2 linked regions of the Chlorogloeopsis sp. ULAP01 genome follow. The protein of the gene in region 1 binds, or shares a complex with, the protein of each later gene. Links are inferred from orthologs where the notes say so. Each region holds a gene or a part of one and is shown on either strand. Other genes may lie near its edges.

Region 1 (6,432 bases):
TTCCTCCTTAACACTTTTTAGTTTTTACTTTTCTCGGAAACTTTCTAAACTCAGATTTTACTCATGTTTCATAGTTAAATTAACTGAAAATAACAACACAAAAATTTAAATAACCCTTTGAATACTCTAATACTGGTCATTAATAAAATTTAATTTCTATTAATTTCTAATTTATACAGTGATTCACTTACTTTTTACTTTTACAAAAAAAATGTTGCATTTTACAACAACTAGCTATTAGTTTTTTACCAAGTGCAAAATTATAAATTATATATATTATACAGCAAATCGCAGTTTTGCTATTAAAGACTGATAGTAAAGTCCCAAGCTAGCAACAAAATCCCTATTAAAAATATAAAGTTGTCTAGACTATGGATGTACTATGATCCAAATGGATTAAGTGCAGTAGGCTAGAGACCCAAATTTTTACTCTGGGTAATACCTAAGCAGTAGTAACAACTCTCCTGATTCAGCAGTTCACTCAGATGTTGCAACAAGCAATTGCAAATTGCAACTACTTGTTGCAAATTATGCAAATTAGGATATTACGCCATCAGTTATCTGGTAAAAGCTACTGAGGAGGTTAAATAATATAGACTGATTTGCGCTAGAGTATCAAGAGCTTTCGCATTGGCAGTAAACTGGATCTCTATTCAGAAGCACCCATACATCGGGAAAGCTGATGAAATTTAGGGGTAGCTCCCGCCCCAAAGTTTAGAAATCGTAAAACTAGAGATGCGAGTGAGCTTTATTTTCAGGAGCTATGCAGATCGCGTCTTTGGTAAAAGTAACAAAAAGAAATAGTAGCAACAAAGCAATAGAGACGAAGCATGAAAGTTACCCAGGAAAAACTTCCCGCCAGTCAAATAGGTCTGGAAATAGAAATTACGCCCGAAAAGACCAAGCAAACCTACGAACAGGTAATTCAAAATTTCACTCGTTCTGCCAATATTCCTGGGTTTCGCAAAGGCAAAGTGCCACGGCAGATATTGCTGCAGCGTCTAGGGGCAACTCGAATCAAGGCAGCAGCGCTGGAAGAACTAATTCAAGATGGAATTACAGAAGCAGTAAAACAAGAGGACATTAATGCGATCGGGCAACCGCGATTACGTTCTTCGTATGAAGAATTAATTAATAATTATGAACCAGGTAAAGCTCTGACTATTTCTGCTGCTGTTGATGTACCACCCGAAGTTAATTTAGCTCAGTACACTGATTTGCAAATCAAAGCTGAAGAAATCAAGTACGATCCAGAGCGAGTAGACAAAGTCCTAGAAAGCGAACGCCAGCAAATGGCAACATTAATCCCTGTAGAAGGACGCCCAGCACAATTGGGGGATGTTGCTGTAGTAGATTTTAAAGGCGTGCTGGCGAAAGTTGAGGGTGAGGATGAAGCAACAGAACTTAAAGCTATTCCCGGTGGAGAAGCCACCGACTTTCAAGTCGAGTTACAAGAAGATAGATTTATTCCCGGCTTTGTTTTAGGCATTGTCGGAATGAATCCTGGCGAAACTAAGGAAGTTTCAGCCACCTTTCCAGATCCATATGCCAATGAAGAACTAGCCGGAAAACCAGCTATTTTCACAGTCACCCTCAAAGAACTTAAGGAAAAAGAACTGCCAGAATTGGATGATGATTTTGCACAAGAAGTCAGTGAGTTTGAGACTTTGGCAGAGTTACGTACTTCTTTAGAGGAAAGATTTCAAAAAGAGGCTGAACAAAAAACAAAAGGAAATCAGCAAGAAGCCCTAGTTCAGGAACTGTTGAAGTATGTAGAAGTCGATTTGCCAGAAACAATGATTGAGCAGGAAGTCGATAATATGTTGACGCAAACTGCTATTCGGCTATCGCAGCAAGGGCTAGATATCAAAAAATTGTTTACCCCTGATGTTATTCCTCAGTTGCGGCAACGTTCTCGCGATGAAGCTGTTGAGCGTTTGAAGCGATCACTTGCTCTAGAAGAAATTGGCAAACGCGAATCTATCAAAGTCAGTGAGGCAGAAGTCGCAGCCAGAGTGAAAGAACTTCTAGAGCAGTACTCAGAGCAAGAGGTTGACCAAGATAGACTGCAAGAAGTCGTCGAAAACGAACTAATCACAGAAAAAACTATCGACTGGCTCTTAGAACACTCAAAAGTTGAACTAGTACCCGAAGGTTCTTTAAAGGCGACAGAGGAAACAACACTAGAAGCCACTGAAAGCCAGGAACAAGCAAGCGAAGTAACTTCCCCGGCAGAAGAAATTGCTGTAACAGAAGTGCAATAACTTGCCAAAGGTAACATTTCCCGTTCCAAGGCGGAACATTTAAGGAAACTTAAATAAATTGCCTCGCACTTTACCGCCTTGGCTTGATACTGTGTTTACACGAGAAGAATTTATATGAGGCATAATGGTTAACACATACCTAACAACATAAAACCAATCGCTATCATAGTCAGCGTAGGCTGTCTAAATCGCTGTTATTCTTTGGTTATCAAAAATTTTCTATGCTTGTATCGCAGTCGGGAAATTATCCTATCAGCAGTTTAAATAAATTTGAAATGCGCTCCCAAAGCCTTCCCAGTAACATACTTCCCATGGTTGTAGAGCAATCTGGCATGGGAGAACGAGCTTTTGATATCTACTCCCGCCTGCTGCGAGAGCGGATTATTTTTTTGGGAACGCCAATTGACGACAATGTTGCCAATTCAATAGTTGCCCAATTGTTGTTTCTAGACGCTGAAGATCCAGAAAAAGACATTCAACTGTACATAAATTCTCCTGGCGGCTCTGTCACAGCAGGCATGGCAATTTATGATACCATTCAACAAATCCGTCCTGACGTAGTCACAATCTGTTTTGGTCTAGCGGCGAGTATGGGGGCATTTTTGTTGTGTGCAGGCACTGCTGGCAAACGAATGTCTTTACCAGATTCCCGGATTATGATTCACCAACCCTTAGGTGGTGCTCAGGGCCAAGCCGTTGATATCGAAATACAAGCCAAAGAAATTCTTTATCATAAATCTAAGTTGAATCAGTTACTTGCCCAGCATACTGGTCAACCATTAGAAAGAATCGAAGCTGATACTGAACGGGACTTTTTTATGTCGGCTGAAGAAGCCAAAAATTACGGATTGATCGATCAGGTCATCCATAGACAAAATCTTCCCACAGCAGGGGAAAACGTCACCATTGTGAAATAAGAGGCTGGTATGTCTAAATACGACTCCCATTTGAAATGTTCGTTTTGTGGCAAGTCTCAGGAGCAGGTGCGTAAACTCATCGCTGGCCCGGGAGTCTACATCTGTGATGAGTGCGTTGACTTGTGCAATGAAATCCTCGATGAGGAATTACTCGATACCAATAGTGCAGCGTCACAACCAGCACCTCGGTCAGAGCCTCCTCAAAAACGCCGCACCCGCTCTGCCAGTCTCTCGTTAAATCAAATCCCCAAACCGCGAGAGATTAAAAAATATTTGGACGAACACGTAATTGGTCAAGACGAAGCCAAAAAAGTTTTGTCAGTAGCTGTTTACAATCACTACAAACGGTTGTCACTGGTTCAGTCCAAAAATAATGGCAAGGGAGCGACAGATGATGCCGTTGAACTGCAAAAGTCTAATATTCTGCTGATAGGGCCTACAGGCTGCGGCAAAACCCTTTTGGCACAAACTTTGGCAAAAGTCCTTGATGTACCCTTTGCAGTCGCCGATGCTACCACTCTAACCGAAGCAGGTTATGTGGGTGAAGATGTAGAAAATATCTTGCTGCGACTTTTGCAAGTAGCAGACTTAGATGTCGAAGAGGCACAGAGGGGAATTATCTATATTGACGAAATTGATAAAATTGCCCGTAAGAGCGAAAATCCCTCCATCACGCGAGATGTATCTGGTGAAGGTGTTCAGCAGGCATTGCTGAAAATGTTAGAGGGAACAATTGCTAACGTGCCACCCCAAGGCGGGCGTAAGCACCCCTATCAAGACTGTATTCAAATTGATACCAGTAATATCTTGTTCATTTGCGGTGGTGCTTTTGTCGGCTTAGAAAAAGTAGTAGAGCAGAGAACAGGTAAAAAGTCAATCGGTTTTGTGCAACCAGGAGAAGGGCAGACAAAAGAAAAACGGGCAGCAGACACTCTCCGCTATCTTGAACCAGACGATTTAGTTAAGTTTGGCATGATTCCAGAATTCATTGGTAGAGTACCAATGGTAGCGGTGGTAGATCCGTTAGATGAAGAAGCGCTGATGGCGATATTAACCCAACCTCGTAGTGCTTTAGTGAAGCAGTATCAAAAACTGTTGAAGATGGATAATGTCCAGTTAGAGTTTAAACAAGAAGCTTTGCGAGCGATCGCTCAAGAAGCCTATCGCCGTAAAACTGGAGCAAGAGCGCTGCGTGGTATTGTTGAAGAACTGATGCTGGATGTGATGTACGAGTTGCCGTCTCGTAAAGATGTGACTCGTTGTACAGTAACGAAGGAGATGGTGGAAAAACGTTCCACTGCCGAACTAATTATGCATCCGTCCACGATGCCTAAGCCAGAATCAGCTTAAAGTATCAATTGCTAATTGCTAGTAGCTAGTTGCCTATTAGCTATTAACTATTAGCCGTTAGCAAAAAATTAAGAACTCAAAACTTAGAACTCGAAACTCTCAGATGCCATACATTAATGTTCGTGGCGTTGAGCACTACTATGAATGGATACGAAAATCATCTGCCTTAGAAAAGCCAGTGATGGTTTTCATTCACGGTTGGGCTGGTTCGGCTCGTTACTGGCGAAGTACTGCCGCAGCTCTATCAGAACAATTTGATTGTTTGCTTTACGATCTGCGGGGATTTGGACGTTCTCGTGGTAAACCTACTGCTGTAGCTCAAGCTAGTGAAGCAGTCATTGAATCGCATTCACCGCAGCAAGAATCAGAAGCAGCAAGAGAACTAACCTACGAATTAGAAGAATATGCGCACGATTTGGCAACGTTGTTAGGTGAGTTAAAAATTCAACGTACCTATATCCAGGCTCATTCGATGGGTGCTTCTGTTGGAACTTTGTTTCTTAACCGTTACAGCGATCGCGTGGAAAAAGCAATTTTAACGTGTAGCGGGATTTTTGAGTATGATGAAAAAGCGTTTGCAGCCTTTTACAAATTTGGCGGCTACGTGGTTAAGTTTCGTCCTAAATGGTTAGAAAAAATACCATTTGTAGACAGAATGTTTATGGCGCGATTTTTGTATAGCTCCATACCTGCTCAGGAACGTCGCGCTTTCTTGCAAGATTTTCTAATAGCAGATTATGATGCTGCATTAGGTACAATTTTTACTTCTGTTAGCAAAGCTGCTGCGGAGTTGATGCCCCAGGAATTTGCTCAAATAACGCCACCAACATTGATAGTATCAGGGGAGTACGATAAAATTATCCCCGCCGAGATGGGACGTCAAGCAGCTGCATTAAACGACAAAATAGAGTTTGTGGTGATTCCCAAGACAGCTCATTTTCCAATGTTAGAAGATGCCCCCACTTATTTGCGGACAGTAGGAGATTTTTTACAAATTCACACACCACAAGTGCAAGTCGGTTAAAAGCGTGAGATCTCAGCTTTTCCCGACTTTCTACAGAATTATGCTGGCTCGGCAAGATGAACGCTGGTACGATAAACCATGTCAATAAAACCACGCTCATCACAACAGCACTCATACAATTCTTGCAAACCAGAAATAAGTTGTTCGTAAGCTAAACCTTGACGCGGAACGTAAGAAGCACTGATCGCACGCCCAATAAGTCCAGTTAAATCTAACTCTTGTTTATAGACAAACGTGTATTCACGAATATTAACAAAGTGCTTAGTTACAAATAGTGGTTCTACTGTCTGCATCCGCGACTCGGCTGGATGATTATTCGACGCTGCACGTATCAAGCGACTATATTCCACAGTCAAAGTATCTTCCTTGTCGCGGTTATTCCACACTACTGCTAATCGTCCCAATCGCTTGAGAATACGGCGGAACTCAGATAAACTTGGCTGGGGATTGAACCAGTGGAAAGCTTGAAAACAAGTTACCAAATCCACAGAAGCATCGTTGAGGTGGGTAAATTCTGCTGTTCCATCCCGAAATTCAACTAAAGGATGAAGTTCAGCCGCTTCTCTCATGGCTGCGTTTGGTTCAATGGCGATTACTCTAACGCCGCGATCGCCTAACAACCGCGAAGAAATTCCTGTACCCGCACCAATATCTGCGGCTACCAGTTGGGAGGGAGGTGCTAACCCTTCCAAGATTTTATCAATGGCTGCGGCTGGGTAGCTTGGGCGGTATTTGACATAATCCTCGACTCTATCGGAAAAGCGATTCAGGGGGTTGAGTGTGTGCAGGGGTGTGGATGCGGGGTGATTTTGGCTCATCAGTTGTAGTTAAAAAATTGAACAACAGAGGCGCAGAGAAACAGAGAGAGAAATTCAAA
Region 2 (6,207 bases), on another replicon or contig:
TTGGGTGCGATTCGTCGGGATAATCAGTGGTTGTCTAGCCCAATTTTGAACCGAGGAGCGATCGCCTGGAATGATTCTGGGCAATTTTATATGGGTCGTCTGGTTCTGCAAGAATCTTTAATCGGCTTAAATAATCTAAAATTACCGATTTTGACTCTCAATAGTGGCTACGTCCAAAGTGGCATTGCCCGTTACACTCCTACTTGGGGAGCAAATTATACTCCTCTAACAGACAACGAAATTATTATCGTTGTTCAAAAAAACCAAGTTACAGCTCAATTACCAAGTCTTAAAGCAGGACAAACTGCTATTCCTATTCCTCAAGATGGATATCTGCTTACTTTACGCGGCAGTAGTGTTAGTAATGCCTCAGTTTTACCCATCGGCTTTTCAGTGCGTATAGAAAGTTCTGTTTCTCCTACTGAATTTAGCCGTTATCCCTATATCTTGGGAGCAGGCCCGCTGCTACTGCAAGATCGCCAAATAGTACTAGATGCCAAAGGCGAAAATTTTAGCAATGCCTTTATTGCCCAAAAAGCTGTTCGTAGTGCTATCTGTACAACTGCAACAGGCAATCTCATTATTGCTGCTGTGCATAATCGTGTAGGAGGTGCTGGCCCTACTTTGGCAGAACACGCACAACTTATGCAGCAAATGGGATGTGTTAATGCATTAAATTTAGACGGTGGTAGTTCTACTAGCCTTTATTTAGGAGGACAACTTCTTGACCGTTTTCCTAACACAGCTGCTCGTGTCCACAATGGCATAGGAATTTTCTTGCAACCCCGTCCATAACGAGGACACGGGAACACGGGGAGACACAAAGCACCAGGGGGAGAGGAGATGGGGAGAACTACTAACTACTAACCACTGTACGGGCGGGTTTAGAAGATAAATTCTCGATTTGAAAGGCAAGATTATCAACAAAACCCGCCCCTACCAACCACTAACTCTTGACTAATCCCTCTTTTTTAAAGCCAGTAAAAGGTTTGATTTTCCTTAATTAAAGACTTGATATAGATACACTAATTCAATCAGTTACATATGACACCTTCACTTGTGATTTTGCTATCTTGGCATAGGATGTATGACTGAATTTTTAAGGTTGCAACATCGCGCCATTCATCAATAGTTATTAATAGCACCAAAAGTTTTTATGTCTCAGGAAGTTACTATGGCTCAATATCAAGACACAACGCACGCTAATGCACTGACACTGCCTCCAAGCGTCACTCCTAGAGGTGTTGCTGCAACTGAGTTGCGTCCTTGGGGTTCTTTTACAGTTTTAGAAGAAGGGCGCGGATACAAAATCAAACGTATCGAAGTTAAACCTGGACATCGTCTCAGCCTCCAGATGCACCACCATCGCAGCGAACATTGGATAGTAGTGTCTGGTACAGCTAGAGTCATTTGCGGTGAGCAAGAAATACTGTTGAGCAACAATCAGTCTACATATGTACCCCAGTGTACGCCTCATCGTTTAGAAAATCCTGGCGTCATACCTTTAGTTTTGATTGAAGTACAAAACGGAGAATATTTAGGAGAGGATGATATTATTCGTTTCCAAGACGACTATGCTCGTACTGATAGTTAAAGTCGCCCAATACAATTGCTGCTAGACATAGCTGCTCAAACACCAGAAGAAAATACACTTAAATCAGACAAATCAAAATTTTCATGTGTTGACCTTAGCCTGTAAGATTTGAGGATAAGGTCTTTAATTGTTGTCTAGCAAATTTGATGATTAGTTTGACTCAAGCAGCCAGCAGCGAAATAAAAAGATTGCAGTCTAAGCAAAAGTTAAATCTTTTGTTTAGATTGGCAGTTAAACACGGTGGTTGTTCCGGTTGGTACTATGATATGTCCTTTGATGAAACAGTAAGACCAGGCGATCGCACCTTTGAATGTAACAGTATTCCAATTATCATAGATGCGGAAAGCTGTAATTATTTAAATGGTTCAACCTTGGATTATTCAGAGGATTTAATGGGCGGTGGCTTTCGCTTCTACAATCCCCAAGCAAGTGCCAGCTGTGGTTGTGGTAATTCTTTTTCTATTAGTTAAGGGTTAGTAGTTAGTAGGGGAGCCAGTGCGCCCTTGCGGAGCCAGTGCGGTGGACGGGTTCCCCGGCATAAAGCACCTGGCGTCGGGTTAAGCGCGTCGAGTGCAACTGGCGTACGGGTTTTGCTGATCATCTTGCCTTTCAAATCGAGAATTTATCTTCTAAACCCGCCCGTACTTAATAATTATCTACTAACTACCAACAAAAACAATTGACACAAAACCACTAAAAAAGATATAATCAGGATTTGTTGTTAAAACTTAGACATAGAAGCAGCTTCAGGTGCTGTAACTCATGCCAACTATACAGCAGCTAATACGTAACGAACGCGAAAAAGCGCGTCAGAAAACCAAGTCTCCAGCTCTGAAGCAATGCCCGCAACGTCGGGGAGTTTGCACCAGAGTATACACGACCACACCGAAAAAGCCTAACTCGGCTCTGCGTAAAGTAGCGAGAGTCAGACTAACTTCTGGATTTGAAGTAACAGCTTACATTCCAGGAATTGGTCACAACTTACAAGAACATTCTGTCGTGATGATTCGTGGCGGTCGGGTTAAGGACTTACCAGGCGTGAGATACCACATTATTCGTGGCACATTAGATACAGCCGGAGTCAAAGACCGCAAACAAGGTCGTTCCAAATATGGAACAAAGCGTCCCAAAAAATAGAACTAACGCGATTAATCGTACTGATTTGATTAATCGCGTTGGTACTTAACTTAAACTATCAGCTTTAGCCTGAAAAAAGCAATATTCGCAGTTCAAGCGCTTGATTGCAAAAATAAAAGATAAAGCCTAGTGCTCTTACAAACAAGTATGAGTTTAATGACTCGAAAAAGTCGGTGATAGAATTTTAGTTAAGTGCCTTCAAGTATAATTTAGATTCGCGCTTGAGAATCTTGATCAAGTCCATAAGTCTTTCGTAAAGATAAGACTGGACATATCAGAATATAAAACCTGAATGAAAGCAATTACTTGCGGGTGGTTTGAGAATCTCACTCCTTTCAGGTATGAGGTTGTCTAAAAAATCAAGTTAAATTAGTTAAAGCCTCAACTTGCACCTATACATTTGCTATGAGTGTAAGAAATCTTTAGAATGCAGTTAGCGACAGCAGCATTTTAAATTAACTATTAAGGTATATAATATTGTCGCCTTGTATGTTCTAGTTGAGGGCAGCAAGTAAATGGGTCAGCATCGCTGCAATTGTAGTGTAAAAGCTGTCCAGACACATAATTCATCTAGTAGCTAAATTCCAATTAAGGTTGAAGTATGTCTCGTCGTGGTGTTGTTCAAAAGCGCCCTGTTCCGCCTGACTCAGTTTATAACAGTCGTTTAGTTAGCATGATAATCCGTCGTATTATGCGTCATGGTAAAAAATCACTTGCCGCACGGATTGTCTATGATGCTATGAAAAGTATTGAGGAACGCACTGGTAATGATCCATTAGAAACCTTTGAAAGAGCTGTGCGTAATGCAACGCCCTTGGTAGAAGTAAAAGCTCGGCGGGTTGGCGGTGCTACCTACCAAGTACCGATGGAAGTGCGTTCTGAGAGGGGTACAACTTTGGCACTGCGTTGGCTGGTACAGTTTTCTCGGCAACGCTCAGGTCGAACAATGGCTGGCAAATTGGCTCAAGAATTGATGGATGCTGCCAACGAGACTGGGAACGCTATTCGCAAGCGTGAAGAGACGCATCGGATGGCAGAAGCAAATAAGGCTTTCGCACACTATCGTTACTAAAATTAAGCCACTATGTATCGCCTCTTCCCAAAGGCGGTATGAACTATCATCGTGAATTTACAAAAAAAATGACGGTTTACCGAAAAGGATAGAATCTTAACAAAGTGTAATATACAAGATATCATGAGGCGAAAAGTATAGGAGGCAGCTGTGGCACGTACGATCCCGCTAGAGAGAGTACGCAATATTGGTATTGCGGCGCATATAGATGCGGGCAAGACAACAACAACAGAGAGAATATTATTTTACTCTGGCATTATTCACAAAATAGGTGAAGTTCACGAAGGAACCGCTGTCACGGACTGGATGGAACAGGAGCGGGAGCGGGGTATTACGATTACTGCTGCTGCAATTAGCACCAGCTGGAAAGATCATCAAATAAACATTATTGATACTCCTGGACATGTAGACTTCACAATAGAAGTAGAGCGTTCCATGCGGGTTTTGGATGGTGTAATCACAGTTTTGTGTTCTGTAGGTGGTGTACAGCCGCAAACAGAAACGGTGTGGCGTCAGGCAGACCGTTACAAAGTTCCGCGCATTGTTTTTGTAAATAAAATGGATCGCACCGGCGCAAACTTCTATAAAGTATACGAACAGGTACGCGATCGCCTGCGGGCTAATGCGATTCCCATCCAGCTGCCTATTGGTAGTGAAAGCGAATTCAGAGGTCTTGTGGACTTGGTGAAGATGCGAGCCTTCATCTACAACAACGACCAAGGAACCGATATTCAAGAAGCTGATATTCCCGCAGAAGTACAGGATCTAGCCCAAGAGTACCGCACCAAGCTAATTGAAGCGGTAGCTGAAACCGATGATGACTTGATGACCAAGTACTTCGAGGGTGAGGAACTTACTGAGAACGAAATCCAGACTGCTCTCCGTAAAGGTACGATTGCAGGTACGATTGTGCCATTGCTTTGTGGTTCCGCCTTTAAAAATAAAGGTGTACAGAAGTTGTTAGATGCAGTCGTAACATACCTGCCAGCGCCAATTGATGTACCCGCAATTCAAGGTACGCTACCAAATGGCGACACTGTTGAGCGTCACGCCAGCGATGAAGAACCATTGTCAGCTCTGGCATTCAAAATTATGGCTGACCCTTACGGTCGTCTCACCTTCATCCGCGTATATTCTGGCATACTCAAGAAAGGCAGCTACGTTCTCAATGCGACTAAGAACAAGAAAGAACGTATTTCTCGTCTGGTTGTTTTGAGAGCAGATGACAGAATTGATGTCGATGAACTCAGAGCGGGTGATCTAGGAGCCGCTGTGGGGTTAAAGGAAACTTTAACAGGTGACACCCTCTGTAATGAAGACTCACCAGTGATTCTGGAATCTCTGTACATTCCAGAACCTGTAATTTCGGTGGCAGTAGAACCGAAAACAAAGAACGACATGGACAAATTGTCCAAAGCTCTGCAAGCTCTCTCGGAAGAAGACCCGACTTTCCGTGTCAGCGTCAATCCGGAGACAAATCAAACCGTAATTGCAGGAATGGGAGAGCTACACCTAGAAATTCTTGTAGATCGCATGTTACGAGAATTTAAGGTGGAAGCGAACGTTGGTGCGCCGCAAGTAGCTTATCGCGAAACCGTTCGCAAGAACGTTAACAAAATAGAAGGTAAATTTATTCGCCAAAGCGGTGGTAAAGGTCAATACGGTCATGTTGTGATTGACTTGGAGCCAGGAGAACCGGGAAGCGGCTTTGAATTCGTCTCTAAAATTGTTGGCGGTGCGGTACCTAAAGAGTACATCCCGCCCGTAGAGCAGGGAATGAAAGAAACCTGTGAATCCGGTATTTTAGCTGGATATCCGTTGATTGATATCAAAGCCACGCTGGTTGATGGCTCTTACCATGATGTAGACTCTTCGGAAATGGCTTTCAAGATTGCTGGCTCGATGGCAATTAAAGAAGCAGCAATGAAAGCAAGTCCCGTTCTGTTAGAGCCTATGATGAAAGTTGAGGTTGAAGTTCCCGAAAACTTCCTTGGGGATGTAATGGGTGATCTCAATTCCCGTCGTGGGCAAATTGAGGGGATGGGTTCCGAGCAGGGCATTGCCAAAGTGACTGCTAAAGTCCCATTGGCAGAAATGTTTGGCTACGCCACTGACATTCGGTCGAAGACCCAAGGTCGTGGTATCTTCTCAATGGAGTTTAGCCACTATGAAGAAGTGCCTCGCAACGTGGCTGAGGCAATCATAGCTAAAAGCAAAGGGAACGCATAACTAGTAAAGGAAACGATCATTCATGGCACGCGCAAAGTTTGAAAGGAAAAAACCCCACGTTAATATCGGTACTATTGGCCACGTTGACCATGGTAAAACCACACTCACAGCAGCCATTACTATGACCTTGGCGGCTTTGGGTCAGGCTCAAGCTAGAAAGTACGACGAAATCGAT

Evidence for each region.
Region 2: the proteins of tig (region 1) and rpsG are in contact, whole or in part, in a crystal structure (PDB 3GTY), measured with the Thermotoga maritima proteins. The link is inferred for Chlorogloeopsis sp. ULAP01 from one-to-one orthologs. Residues at the interface, in WP_004081061.1 of Thermotoga maritima: Glu122, Val124, Val129, Leu130, Tyr133, Glu188, Gly259, Ile262, Tyr263, Glu266, Ser270, Glu273, Gln274, Glu277, Arg308, Gln311, Ile312, Ser315, Tyr316, Glu325, Arg329, Arg336, Leu363, Phe366, Trp367, Arg373, Leu377, Arg381, Leu384, Glu387; in WP_004081843.1 of Thermotoga maritima: Lys34, Lys52, Lys55, Glu59, Arg62, Gln63, Glu66, Asn67, Lys69, Val71, Arg95, Ala109, Lys110, Lys111, Gly112, Arg113, Pro114, Glu117, Glu121, Ile124, Ala125, Tyr127, Asn128, Asn129, Thr130, Gly131, Lys135, Asp139, Arg142, Met143.

What each region holds. Positions count from the first base shown.
Region 1 is NZ_JAUDRH010000015.1:182,260-188,691, forward strand. Bases 134-3,047 are described here. They hold tig (trigger factor), read left to right. Parts: upstream 134-830; coding sequence 831-2,264; downstream 2,265-3,047. Other genes in these bases: clpP (ATP-dependent Clp endopeptidase proteolytic subunit ClpP), read left to right, coding at 2,486-3,047. In the rest of the region: more of clpP, read left to right, coding at 3,048-3,181; ATP-dependent protease ATP-binding subunit ClpX, read left to right, coding at 3,191-4,531; QUB80_RS26715 (alpha/beta fold hydrolase), read left to right, coding at 4,635-5,555; QUB80_RS26720 (class I SAM-dependent methyltransferase), read right to left, coding at 5,594-6,373. UniProt on the Bacillus subtilis protein: Involved in protein export. Acts as a chaperone by maintaining the newly synthesized protein in an open conformation. Functions as a peptidyl-prolyl cis-trans isomerase.
Region 2 is NZ_JAUDRH010000004.1:159,381-165,587, forward strand. The notes cover bases 2,379-5,067. They hold rpsG (30S ribosomal protein S7), read left to right. Parts: upstream 2,379-3,332; coding sequence 3,333-3,803; downstream 3,804-5,067. Other genes in these bases: rpsL (30S ribosomal protein S12), read left to right, coding at 2,379-2,731; fusA (elongation factor G), read left to right, coding at 3,954-5,067. Also shown: QUB80_RS09285 (phosphodiester glycosidase family protein), read left to right, coding at 1-795; QUB80_RS09290 (phosphomannose isomerase type II C-terminal cupin domain), read left to right, coding at 1,175-1,594; QUB80_RS09295 (HesB/IscA family protein), read left to right, coding at 1,741-2,064; more of rpsL, read left to right, coding at 2,357-2,378; more of fusA, read left to right, coding at 5,068-6,032; tuf (elongation factor Tu), read left to right, coding at 6,055-6,207.